One region of the Salipaludibacillus agaradhaerens genome, then DNA from elsewhere that is predicted to be linked to it. Evidence: riboswitches for the same ligand, from Rfam matches in the RefSeq annotation. Region 1 holds a riboswitch; each other region holds the start of a gene.
What was found. Region 1 has a riboswitch for S-adenosylmethionine ahead of BK581_RS16695 (PLP-dependent aspartate aminotransferase family protein). Riboswitches for the same ligand answer to the same signal wherever they lie in the genome.
Positions count from the first base shown of each region.

Region 2: it holds a riboswitch for S-adenosylmethionine, as region 1 does, so the genes downstream of both, BK581_RS07560 (uroporphyrinogen decarboxylase/cobalamine-independent methonine synthase family protein) here and BK581_RS16695 (PLP-dependent aspartate aminotransferase family protein) in region 1, are expected to answer to the same signal.
Region 3: it holds a riboswitch for S-adenosylmethionine, as region 1 does, so the genes downstream of both, BK581_RS10495 (methionine biosynthesis PLP-dependent protein) here and BK581_RS16695 (PLP-dependent aspartate aminotransferase family protein) in region 1, are expected to answer to the same signal.
Region 4: it holds a riboswitch for S-adenosylmethionine, as region 1 does, so the genes downstream of both, sfnG (dimethylsulfone monooxygenase SfnG) here and BK581_RS16695 (PLP-dependent aspartate aminotransferase family protein) in region 1, are expected to answer to the same signal.

Region 1 covers NZ_KV917378.1:3,649,078-3,652,290, reverse strand. The annotation lists gene BK581_RS16695 (PLP-dependent aspartate aminotransferase family protein) at 1-1,561, opposite strand, end outside; SAM riboswitch class I at 1,680-1,799, opposite strand; SAM riboswitch class I at 2,043-2,172, opposite strand; gene BK581_RS16690 (DUF438 domain-containing protein) at 2,538-3,213, opposite strand, start outside.
Region 2 covers NZ_KV917378.1:1,562,843-1,566,055, forward strand. The annotation lists partial or broken gene BK581_RS07555 (IS3 family transposase) at 1-967, opposite strand, end outside; gene BK581_RS07560 (uroporphyrinogen decarboxylase/cobalamine-independent methonine synthase family protein) at 1,051-1,392, opposite strand; SAM riboswitch class I at 1,554-1,659, opposite strand; gene BK581_RS07565 (FbpB family small basic protein) at 2,097-2,237, shown strand; gene BK581_RS07570 (SCP2 sterol-binding domain-containing protein) at 2,401-2,730, opposite strand; gene BK581_RS07575 (lysophospholipid acyltransferase family protein) at 3,127-3,213, opposite strand, start outside.
Region 3 covers NZ_KV917378.1:2,246,195-2,249,407, reverse strand. The annotation lists gene BK581_RS10500 (GyrI-like domain-containing protein) at 296-775, shown strand; SAM riboswitch class I at 1,211-1,319, shown strand; gene BK581_RS10495 (methionine biosynthesis PLP-dependent protein) at 1,476-2,609, shown strand; gene metC (cystathionine beta-lyase) at 2,602-3,213, shown strand, end outside.
Region 4 covers NZ_KV917378.1:1,464,295-1,467,507, reverse strand. The annotation lists gene BK581_RS07125 (glycosyl hydrolase family 28-related protein) at 29-1,270, shown strand; SAM riboswitch class I at 1,462-1,568, shown strand; gene sfnG (dimethylsulfone monooxygenase SfnG) at 1,893-2,969, shown strand; gene BK581_RS07115 (dicarboxylate/amino acid:cation symporter) at 3,028-3,213, opposite strand, start outside.

The DNA of each region.
Region 1 (3,213 bases):
TGGGTCCATCCACTGACTTTAAGTCTGGATAAGCTTTTTCACCTAATATTTCTGTTTCTCGTGGATTAACTGGAATAATCTTATAGCCTAGTCGCTGCATTTTTCGTGCTAATCTGTGACTCGGACGGGATTCGTTACCACTCAGTCCTACCACAGCGATTGTTTTTAGCCTCGGTGTATCTGCATCTGTATTATTCGGACTTGATAGTGCCCAGCGGATGACACCTTCATCATTAATAACAGTTGAGTCCTCTTTAGTCCCTTCACCTGTAGCAAGCTTCAAGGCCTGATCCAAATCTTTTGCAAGGTCATCGGTATGCTCTAAGCCCACTGAAAGTCTCACTAAATCTGGTTTAACACCTGTCTTAATGAGTTCATCATCAGATAGCTGCTGATGCGTCGTTGATGCCGGGTGAATAATTAAACTTTTGGCATCCCCTACATTGGCTAGATGAGACCAAAGCGACACATTATCGATCAATGTCCGTCCAGCATCCCGTCCACCTTTAATTCCGAAATTCAACACGGCGCCATACCCATTTTTCAATAATTGAGTTGCCCGTTCATGGGAAGGATGGCTTTGAAGCCCAGGGTATGAGACCCACTCAACTGCCGGATGTTCCTCAAGGTATTGGGCTAACTTCAATGTATTCTCATTATGTCTCACGATCCGCAAATGCAATGTTTCAAGCCCTTGTATAAGTTGGAAGGCATTGAATGGACTTAGGCAAGATCCAAAGTCACGTAACAATTGAACACGAAGCTTCGTGCTGAAAGCGAGTGTTCCGAAATCTTTCGCATACACAATACCGTTATAACTTGGGTCTGGTTCGTTAAAACCTGGATATTTCTCTGATTGCCAGTTAAAACGCCCGCCGTCAACCACAACACCACCAATTGATGTTCCATGTCCTCCTATCCATTTTGTAGCAGAGTGGACGACAATGTCTGCGCCATGTTCAATCGGTTTACATACATAAGGTGTGGCAAATGTATTATCAATAATAAGTGGTATACCTGCTTCATGAGCAATATCTGCCACAGCTTCAATATCAAGCACATGTAAACTTGGATTACCAATTGTTTCTGCAAATACAGCTTTTGTTTTATCTGTAATAGCTTTTCTGAAATTTTCAGGATCTTCAGGGTCTACAAAAGTCACATTAATACCATATCTCGGCAACGTGACAGCAAATAAGTTGTACGTTCCACCGTAAAGATTTGTAGCTGCTACAATGTCATCTCCTGCATTTGCTACATTCAAAATGGATAGAGAGATAGCTGCCATTCCTGAGGAGGTAGCAACAGACGCAACACCTTCTTCTAATAGCGCCAGTCGTTTCTCAAGTACGTCTACAGTTGGATTACCAATACGGCTATAGATATTCCCCGGTTCATCAAGGGCGAACAAACTTTCCGCATGTTCTGTATCGTGAAACAAGTAGGATGTTGTCTGATAAATTGGTACCGCTCTCGATCCTGTTGTGGGATCTGGTGATTGACCACCGTGTAATAACACTGTTTCTGGATGATACGTTTGAAATTGAGAATTTTCACTCATGAGAGCCCCTCCTTTGATTAACGATCTTATTTGATTGTTGACTTTATGACATGTTTTGCAAAATAAAAAGTCCCTCTGCTTTAAAAGACAGAGAGACGAATGAATGACAACTTTCGCTCTCTTATCTTTCAAAGTGCTTCTACACTTTGTTGGAATTGGCACCTTGCGTATCACGTTTCCGTTCCACGTTGGTTGCCGGGTTTCATCGGGCCAGTCCCTCCACCTCTCTTGATAAGAGCTTAAATCGGTTATGAAATTTTAAAACTAAGTAAACCAATAAATTTAGTTAATTTTGATTAATTTGAATATTAACACGATTAAATCTATTCGTCAAATCTTTTTACAAAATTATTTTCTAGCATTCACCCTCAATCTATATTATCCATTGTTATATTCCCGTGCTGTTATCAAAAAACCTCCCTTACAAAATGTAAGGGAGGTTGACGTTAATGTTAGCAGAGTAAGCTGCATTCACATGTCGTCCTTATCTCCCAAAGCATTCAGTAATGAATTCTTTGCAGGAATTAGCACCTTGTGAAAAAAAGATCTTACTTCTTCTCACTGGTTGCTGGGTTTCGTCGGGCCAGTCCCTCCACCTCTCTTGATAAGCAAAACGATGAGTCGTCCAACATGAGTCGGACGCTATTTATAATATTGAAGAAAGTCTATCACAAGCGTTTGTAATCTGTCAATTTTATTTTCTACTCTACCGTCTATTAATTATATAAAGCTAAACTTCAATCGGTGGGAGTTTGCCTTCATCCCCACTGATTGTCAGTTTAACTTATCGGACCTTTAGGGGTAGTTTATCCCCCACCTAAACTTTTCGACCTTCTTAAGTTTTGAGGGGGTTTTACTGCCCCTTAAGTGTGGGGTAAAAATAACATAAATCGGTTATACACAATAGTCAATCAAGAAGTCCGTTTCACCAATACTGTCGCAAAAAATCGTTATCTGAGAACGGCCCATCTATTAGTTATGACATTAACCTTTTTTCCCCACTGATTTCTTGAATGGGTTTAATGTTTTGCGTAAATTCTACTGTCCCTTTATAGTTTCCTTCTTTGTCTCTCACTGCAAAGTACCGTATTAACACAAATTTATCTTTGAACGGTATCCAAAAGTCTTCAACATCTTTTTTACCAGACTTAAAATCATCAAGTAATGCATTAACAATATGAGCACTTTGAGGAGGATGGCAATTTTGTACCGACCTTCCGATAATTGATTTTGTCCGGTGAAAGATGCGTTCTTTCCCATGTGAAAAATACCGGACCACATCATGCTCATCAATAAACGTGATATCTACTGGTAAATGATTCATCATAAATTCAAGCTGTTGAACTGACATGATCCCCGTTTCAAGCTGAACGACCCCATCCTTCATAAACCCTTCTGATTGCAGATCTTCTCTAGCTGGTTGCCACGGGGCTGGAGGGGTAATAAACGTATAGCCAATCACGTCACCTTCACGCTCAATCTTTAACCATTCATCCTCTGTTAATTTTTCCAGTGCCATTGGTAACAGAATATTCTCTTCTTTAAAAATCATCTCTGATACTTCACTAATAATATAATCAATCGCCTCTAACAGTTCGTCCGCTTCCCAAGAATCCGTTTCTAACTTTAGCTTGGCTGCTTTAATCGCATCT
Region 2 (3,213 bases), 2.1 Mb from region 1:
GCAGTTGCCTTTCCGAGACATGCTTGTGGTAATGCCTTTTTCTTTTGCTTTTTCTTGAAATTTATAGGATGTATACTGAGCTCCTTGGTCACTGTGTAATAGGACGCCATAAGTCTCCCTACCTCTACAAGCATCTTCTAAAGTGTTTATCACGAGCGAGAGATCTTGTTTATCACTGATTCGATAGGCAATAATTTCGTTGTTATACAAGTCCATTATGGTTGATAAATATAGCATCTTTTCACCATAAGGTAAGTATGTAATGTCAGTCACCCACTTTTGATTCGAACTCTCTGCGGAGAAATGTTGTTCTAACAGGTTCCCAACCACAAGTTTACTTTCCCCAGCTATATAGGATTGTCGCTTTGGCTTTACGCGACATTGGATATTAAACTTCTGCATGATCTTCTGAACGGTGTTTCGATTGACGTTAATATGATGTTCCTTTTTAAGAAGATCCCTCACCATTCGATGCCCGACTCTATATTTAAATTCTTTACAAATAGTTAATACCAATTGTTCTAAAGGTTTAGGTTTCCAAGATGTCTTTCTCCAACGATAATAAGTTGATTGGGAACATTCAAACAATCACAAATCGACGTAATCGTGTATTTAGACTTCAATATTTCAACCAATTCTACGAATGCTTCTGGCACCACTTCCTTTCGATTTCCTGGTACTTTCCCAACAGTTCTTCTCTCATTTCATAATAGGACAATTTTCTTTTTAACAGGTCAATTTCGCTCATATCCTCTGATCCTTTTCCATACTTATACTGCTTTCCAGCAGGTTGAGCTAATCGTTGTTCTTCTCCTTTTCTATACCATCTCATCCAAGTCTTAATCTGTGTTTTATTTTTAATGCCAAAGCGTGCCATCAATTCTTTATTCGTATACTCTCCTGTTAACTTTAATCGAATAACCTCTTTTTTTATTTCTTCTGGATAAACATTATTTTTTCGGCCCATAAGAAAAACACCTCCAAATTTGTCGTTAAGTTTATATACGACTATGGGGGTGTTTTTTCCTTGTCTCATTTAATTAGGTCACTCTAACGAACGAGCCAGGCTTTCGTTTTAACACCTTTAAATTGATAGCCTTGCTTTGGTTCAAATCCTTCTACCCCTGTTAATCCTTCAAGAAAATCTAAGTGCCACCATCGTCGTCTAAATTCTCCGTCTGTAATCGCTAAATGTCCCGCTTTTTTCTGTTCTTCTACAATGCCTTTTATCTCTTCATCTTCGATCGTTCGAAGTTCGTCATCAGAAATAATGCCATCTGCGTTGTCTTGGCGTGCTTTTTTCAAGCGGTCAGGGCGTAAAAAACTGCCTACATGATCATAACGAAACGGTCCTGTCATAGCTGCTTGTTGTGCGAAAGATTCTTTTGTCATAGTTTAAGTCCACCTTTTTGTCATTTTTAAAATCTTGCTTTCAACAGAGAAAAACAGCCAACAGGGAAGAAGAAAATAATGAGCTTCATAACAGCCACTTTATATTCTGCCAACTAAAAAACCTCTTTCCCGAAGAAAAGAGGTTAACGTTTTAAAAACTTCTCTTATCTTCCAGGATAATTATCCTGCTGGAATTAGCACCTTCCACTTAAATGTGGGGTTGCTGAAGCATCTTCGGGCCAGTCCCTCTGCTTCTCTACATAAGCAATTATTTTAATTTTTTTAAGTTTACCAGACTTAGACAGTTTATGACAAGTATGAATTTTCTAAAAGATCAATTGAGCCGATCAAGTAAAAGTATATCAAATACTCAATTATCCTCTCTGTCAGTAAGGTTATCATCCCCTACACTGCCAGAGAGGGTAATCAACAGAACGCGGTAGGGAAAAACACATCTCCCTATTCACTGTGTCCATTTTCTTGACATAATATCACCTCAAGCTTTACGGGCTCATGGAGGGGGTTATTGTAATTTCTGGCTCTATACTGAATGTTGTGGTGGTGCTTATCATACCAATGGGTGTGAGCCTAGATGGTGATCTGGGATAAAGTTCGTAAATTTGTAACAGTTTTCACATGACATTCTTGGTGAAAGTTAGGTATAATTAAATTGTAAGAAAATTTTGATTAAGAGGTGAAAGGAAATGAGAAAGCGTTTTCACAAGAGCTTCGAAGAGTTAGTTAAAGAAAATAAGCAGGAAATTATGGAAGACCAAAAAGCCATCCTCCAAATCGAGAAAAAAATCGATGAGCGTTATGAAGAGAAGTTGCTCCAAAAGGCTTGAATCACCCTTCAACTTCAAAACTGAGAGATCCTCTCTATAAGAGAATTTTTTGAGACCAACAAAGTGGTCCGTGCGAGAATGATACCCTTATACAAAAAGCTGACCTTCCCGATTAAAAGGATCAGCTTTTTTACGTTGCGCCAGCATCATGACACTTCGCTGTTTACGTATATTTTTTTAACAGACTATGAAACTTGAGGGCATGGGTTAGTTCGCCGTGAACTTTTAACTTGCCATTCATATAAGCCATTGCTGGATTTAGACTGTCAGTGGCGAGCTTTTGAAAGTTAGCCTCGCTTAATTCTAGCGTTAATTTAGGTTCCCACTGCCTATTTGTAGCGTACTCAGCTGTTTGATTGTCTATTTTCAGCTGATAGAGCTGCTCTTCTTCTCCTGTTAACCGAAATTCATAGGTATAGGTAAGTCCTTCTAAATGCTCTGGTTCCTCGTTCATTCTCCTTACAATCGTAGCCAATATTGTATCTACTGACAAAGTCCTCTCCTCCTTCATTGATTGATTATTCATTCATTTTATTATATATGAACCAATGTCATAATACACCTATAAAATGAACTCTCAATCAGTTGGTGTTTTCGCTCTTCTCCGCTGATTGATCGTTGAGTGAATCAGGATATGGTCGTCCGTTATCTCTCTCCTCTCTATTTTTGGGCGGGGAGTTTTACAGACGTTTATCTGTGATAAATGATTAATACGTTGATCTTCCATTTTTAAAAACGGACCCTTTCGCCTCATTAGACTTCAGACATCCCTGCCACTCTCAAAGTCACCGTCCTTCACTGCAACTTCCTTATTTAAAAAGGACATGTGTTATAGACTGTTTATCATGAATGGACTATTCGTACTTAAAATTAAAAACTATCTATCCCCCTACACAGGAGAAGATAGTTCCTCAGTTACATGCTCTTGCTTATCCTCTAAAGCATTCATAATTTGTGTCCGACTCAAATCAGCCAA
Region 3 (3,213 bases), 1.4 Mb from region 1:
TAGTTTCTTAGATTGTATCAAACGTCTCTTAAAAGTCAATTAAAGAGAGAATTTAGTCCCTATATTGTTGAGATCATACTTGAGTAATGGGATTGATACATAGGCAGTAATCATCATATTTAAGAATAAGTACGTGTGTTATGAGAGAAAACAAGATAAAATACAAAGTGTAGAAGAGAAAACTAGCGGGAAAGAGAGTCTGACAAGCCCCCATTATACAGGGGCGGTATCACAACAAAGAATAAGACATTAAGAATAAACGACAATTATTATAAACTGGTAGGAGGGATTGAAAATGAAAATAAGAGGTATGCGTGAGAGATTGATTATCGGGTTAGAGTGGGCAGGGACATTTGAGGAAGCAGCTGAAGGAAAGATACACCCAGTTATCAATGAAGCTAAACAACGAATAGAAGACATCAAAGGAAAAGTAAATCCCCATGAATTTATCGGAGTGTCTACCCATGACAGGAGAGATGGTTTTACGTACATCGGTGGCTGGGAAGTAGATAATGGCACAGATGTGCCCCGTGGCATGACATATCGGATTATTCCTGAAGGTGATTACCTTATTTATAAACATCGAAAAGATAAAGATATTAGTGAGACGTATAAGGAAATTAAAGAAGAGTTAATAGAAAGAGGTCTGACGCCATTGAAGCCTGAAGACATAGACGCTTTTGATGACATTCCCCTGAAGATTGAGCTTCATAACGCCGAAAAAATATTAGTTGATGAACCGATCTTTGAGATTCATATCCCAGTTGCCAGGTAAGACCTATCATTCGTAAAACTAGGAGGTTGTCAAAGCAATCTCCTAGTTTTTTTGAGTGAATATTTAACACGAACAGGCGAACCATAATAAATCATCTATCACATGATTGTATTTAAGAAAAGGCTGTGGTGAAAGATGGGCCCCTCGGAGGATCAGCAACGTGTTAAGAGGCAATGAGGCGAAAGGCTTCATGGCATCATGCAGCTGAAAATTCTTTATTGAGCCGTCTCTTAATTAATGAAAGACGGTTATGAAAAAAAGGCGTGTACGTGTTTCGAATAGGAAGCAATTAAAAAGGGATGGAAGAAAGAGTCGAATTGTGTGGGAAATCATTGATGCATTATTTTTTGAAAAAGAGTTGCATATTTTCAGAAATTTCGATACAATTGGGAACAATTAGATTTAGATTGGGAAATAAATGAATATAATAGAACGTTCTTATCACGAGAGGTGGAGGGAAAGGCCCTAAGAAACCTCAGCAACCAGCCGGCTTTATGCGGTCAGGTGCTAATTCCTGCAAGAAGACAACTTGCAAAGATAAGGAGAGGACTAAAGTGCATGGTATTAAGCAACCTTCTTCTTATTTTTGAAGAAGGTTTTTTGTCGTAGTGAGGTCTTTTCTAAACGTCCACACATGTGGATAGGAACAAAGGTATCGATAAGTTGGATCGCATGCTACTAAAGGAGGGGTTGACGTTAAATGAGTAAAGACACGAACGAGTTAGAAACAAAGATTGTGCAAATTGGAAACCGCAGTGAATCATCAACTGGAACGGTTAGTCTTCCTATTTATTGTTCCACGGCATACAGACATGAAGGGATTGGGCAATCGACTGGTTATGATTATTCGAGATCAGGAAATCCGACGCGGGAAGTGCTGGAAGAGGCGATCGCCTCATTAGAAAGTGGTGATCAGGGGTTTGCCTGTTCTTCTGGGATGGCTGCCATCCAAGTTGTCCTATCACTATTTAATAGTGGTGATGATATCTTAGCAGCGAGTGATTTATATGGCGGAACCTATCGTCTATTTGAAGCGTGTTGGCGGCGCTGGGGAATTACGTTTCAATATGGGGATGTAACAGATATTGAATTTTTTAAACAACATATAAAACCCACAACAAAGGCTCTTTTTATTGAAACTCCCACTAATCCATTAATGTACGAAGCTGATTTGGCTGCTTTCAATCAAATAGCGAAAGAGCACGATTTGTTATTAATTGTAGACAACACGTTTTACACACCGTTTTTGCAGAAGCCCATACTAGAAGGGGCAGATATTGTCATTCATAGTGCCTCTAAGTATTTATCAGGACATAATGATGTGATCGCAGGGCTTATCGTCTCTAAAGGTGAAGCCTTGTCAGAACGGTTATATTATATTTTTAACAGCATGGGCCCTATCTTATCACCTCTCGATTCTTGGCTTGTAATTAGGGGAATGAAAACCCTTGCCTTACGGATGGAAAAGCATGAAGTGAATGGAAAAAAACTAGCTGATTTTTTACAGGCACATCCTGCTGTACTTAATGTGAATTATCCGGGAAGAGGGGGCATGCTTTCTTTTCGAGTGAAAAATGAGAAGTGGGTCAACCCTTTTCTACAGAGTTTAAAACTAATAACGTTTGCTGAAAGCCTTGGAGGAGTAGAAAGTTTAATGACGTATCCAGCGACGCAAACCCATGCGGATGTCCCAGAGGAAGTGAGAAATGAGTTAGGCGTATGTAACAGACTGTTACGTTTTTCCGTTGGCATTGAGTCTGCAGATGATTTACGTGAAGATATTGATCAAGCGCTTGCTGCGGCGGTAAAGAAGGAGGAGGAAAGACATGCCTGAAGCACGACAACCATTGAGTATTCAAACACGTCTTTTACATCATTCTCATAAAACGGATGCCTCAACTGGAGCCGTGAGTATACCGATACAGCCAGCATCAACCTTTCATCAGAAAAGTGTGGATCACTTCGGAACGTTTGATTACGCACGGTCAGGAAACCCCACAAGGCAAGCATTGGAAGAAACTTTTGCAGAACTTGAAAATGGGACGCGAGCATTTGCATTTGCTTCAGGGATGGCAGCGATTTCGTCCACTTTTATGATGCTCTCTGCTGGTGACCATCTTGTTATTACAGAAGATGTCTATGGAGGGACATATCGGTTCACAACAGAAATACTTCCACGCCACGGTATTGAGTATACGTTTGTGGATATGACCAATGTTGAAGAAGTCAAAAAAGCAATACGTCCAAACACGGCCATGATTTATATGGAAACACCCTCTAATCCCACGATGAAAATCACGCCAATCCGAGAGATTGTCACATTGGCTAAAAATCACGATTGTCTCACCGTACTAGACAATACGTTTATGACGCCAGTATTACAGCGCCCACTAGATTTAGGAGTAGATGTGGTCGTACACAGCGCCACGAAGTTTATC
Region 4 (3,213 bases), 2.2 Mb from region 1:
TTCTTTTTTGTGTGTGAAGGGGGTGGGAATGAAACATACCATGTTTAAGCACGATCATTTAATGGAGGTGGGTACCTTGCTAAAAGGTCAAAAAGTGAATCATTTAGTCGTCACATTGTTGTTAGTCATACTTCTTATTCCGGTTAGTAGTATGGGCGTAGCTAAAGAAGTTCATGCCAATGAAGTAGTGAACGCAAGAGATTTTGGAGCGAGGCCAGGTGTTCAGCAAAGCCAAACGGATGCCATACATGCAGCGATGCGTTATTTCTATGATAGAGGTGTAGAGGGAACCGTCTATTTGCCGGCGGGCACATATTCAGTGGATAGCGCCTTACGCTTTCATCAAGGGGTTAATCTTGTGGGAGATGGTGTAGGACGAACAATCATTAAAAAAGTAGGCAGCCAAAATAATTATGTTGTAGGTAACCCTATTTTTCGTGGGGGGACGACTAATCTTAATGTGACAGTCTCTCACATCACCTTTGATGCAGATCGGACAAACCGTGCGTCTCAAGGTCTTGGACAAGTAGGTGGGATGAACATTGATGCGCTCGTATCCAATTTAACGTTGGAACACATAGAAGTAAGGGATGCCACTATTGGTTTGCTTGTTAGAAGGTTAAGAGATTCTGTTATTTCAGACAGCCTTATTGATCGGACGAGTGGGCATGGTATTGCCACAGGCAGTGAGGCACATGCAATAGGGGATTTTAGAAATGTTTTAATTACGAATAACAGAATTACAAATTCCACTGGTGGGAGCGGTATTAATTTATCCCGGGCAACTAACACAACGGTCACATATAATAACATTATTAATGCGCAACAACAAAGTGATTCTTACGGTGGTATTCGGATACCTAACGGTGGTACCAATAATGTTGTTCATAACAATGTGGTAGAAAATTATCCAAGAGGGCTATTTTTAACAACAGGTGCCACTTATAATGATATTTATGACAATACGATTATTAACTCTCGTATTCATGGGGCTCTCATAGAATCAAACAACAATATCTTTGGAGGCAATGTATTTATTCAAAACAATCCATCATTGAATCCAGAATCAGTTATTCGATTGTCTGGCGCTAATGGTAACTCTATCAGATATAACCGTATGGAGACACACAGAGGATTTAATAATATTGGCATTCGCTTAACGAACTCTTCAAATAATGCCGTCATTAACAATATAACAGATACGACAGGCACGCCTGTGAGTATTGAAGGAGGAAGCGGTAACACGAATAGCGGGAATACAAATCGTTAATAAATGTTACAGAGAAGACGTCTTACATTAAAAGGCGTCTTCCTCTTTGCATAGAAATGGTTACTTTACATATCTGTCTCTTCTCATTAGCTAAATTTTATTCTGAATTTTTGCATTAATGAGATTTTTTCTGTTGTGTTATTGTAGATTTATGTTACACTCATTAATAACTTGTTAAACTGAATAATTCACTCTTATCAAGAGAGGCGGAGGGACTGACCCTATGAGGCCTCGGCAACCAGTACATGTGTACACGGTGCCAATTTCAGAGGAATGTCTGACATTCCGAAGATGAGAAATGTGTTGAAGGCTATTATCCTGTTATCAACCTCTTTTCTCATCTAGTGAGAAAGGAGGTTTTTTATTAGCGTTTTTGGAGTGAGATAGACGATGTGCATAACTTATTAGTCAAATGAATTTGATGTCGTTTCATTCGTCATGCATGTTGTGGCGATCATTTCCATTATGGTTCGTAACAACTTGCTTAAAAACACAATAGTGAGGAAAAGGTGCGGCAACACTTTTTCCTCAAAACTAGACTAACTGTACAAACAGATAGGACGTGCCAGCTAATTATCATATCATAGGCAGTTCAGCCGTGAAAAATAAGGAGGACATTCGTATGACAAATTTGAAATTTGCGTATTGGGTACCAAATGTAAGTGGCGGCCTTGTAGTATCAAAGTTACCACAGAGAACGGGGTGGGACTTTGAGTCAAATAAAAGATACGTCCAAATAGCAGAAGAAGTAGGCTACGATTACGCCCTATTACAGACACGTTTCTTTGCAAGCTATGGCGCTGAGAATCAGCTAGAAGCCATTACATTAGCTTCTGCCTTAGCGAGTGTCACAGAGAAAATTAATTTGATCTCAGCGGTACATCCAGGGCTTTGGCATCCAGGTGTTTACGCTAAAATGATAGCGACGCTCGATAATATAAGTCAAGGCCGTGCTGCATTAAATGTTGTAAGTGGATGGTTTAAGCAGGAATTTATTGGTTATGGCGAACCGTGGCTGGAGCATGATGAGCGGTATCGGCGTTCAGAAGAATTCATTCAAGTATTGAAATCGATGTGGACACAAGAGGCCACCACATTTAAAGGCGATTTTTATCGAATCAATGAAGCACCATTATTGCCAAAGCCGGTTAATGGTCGCCCGCCAATCTTCCAAGGAGGAAACTCTAAAGCGGCTCGTCGTATGGCTGCCAAATATTCTGATTGGTACTTCATGAATGGTAATACACTTGAAGGGTTCAAAGAACAGATCGAAGACGTGAAAGCTTTAGCTAAAGCAGAAGGACGTGAAAATGAGATTAAGTTTGCAGCTAACGGTTTTGCAATTGTAAGAGATACTGAAGAAGAAGCGGTTCAGCAATTAAGGGATATCGTGTCCCACGCTGATACAGAGGCTGTAGAAGGATTTAAACAAGCGGTCGCAGAAGCGGGACAATCAACGAAAGAAAAGTCTGGCATGTGGGCTAATTCATCATTTAAAGATCTGGTTCAGTACAATGATGGATTCAAAACGGGATTAATTGGCACAGGAGAGCAGGTAGCAGAACGGATAATCGCATTGAAAGAAATTGGGATCGATCTTGTGTTAACAGGACATTTCCATTATGAAGAAGACTTACGAAGGTTTGGTGAGGAAGTCATCCCGCTCGTTAAAGAACAAGAGGCAGTATTAACAGTATAGCAATAAAAAATACCGTCCACCAGATGAGGTGGCGGTATTTTTATGAGGACAGTTCGTTTTAAGAAGAATGAAGGGATGTCTCTTCATCAAGCGGTTCGTTACGATCAATGATCACTGCCGCAGAGGCATCACCCATGACATTGACCGATGTCCGGAACATGTCAAGAATACGATCTATCCCCGCCACCAGAGCAATTCCTTCTAAAGGCAAGTTAATGTTAGTAAGGACTAATGTGAGCATGAT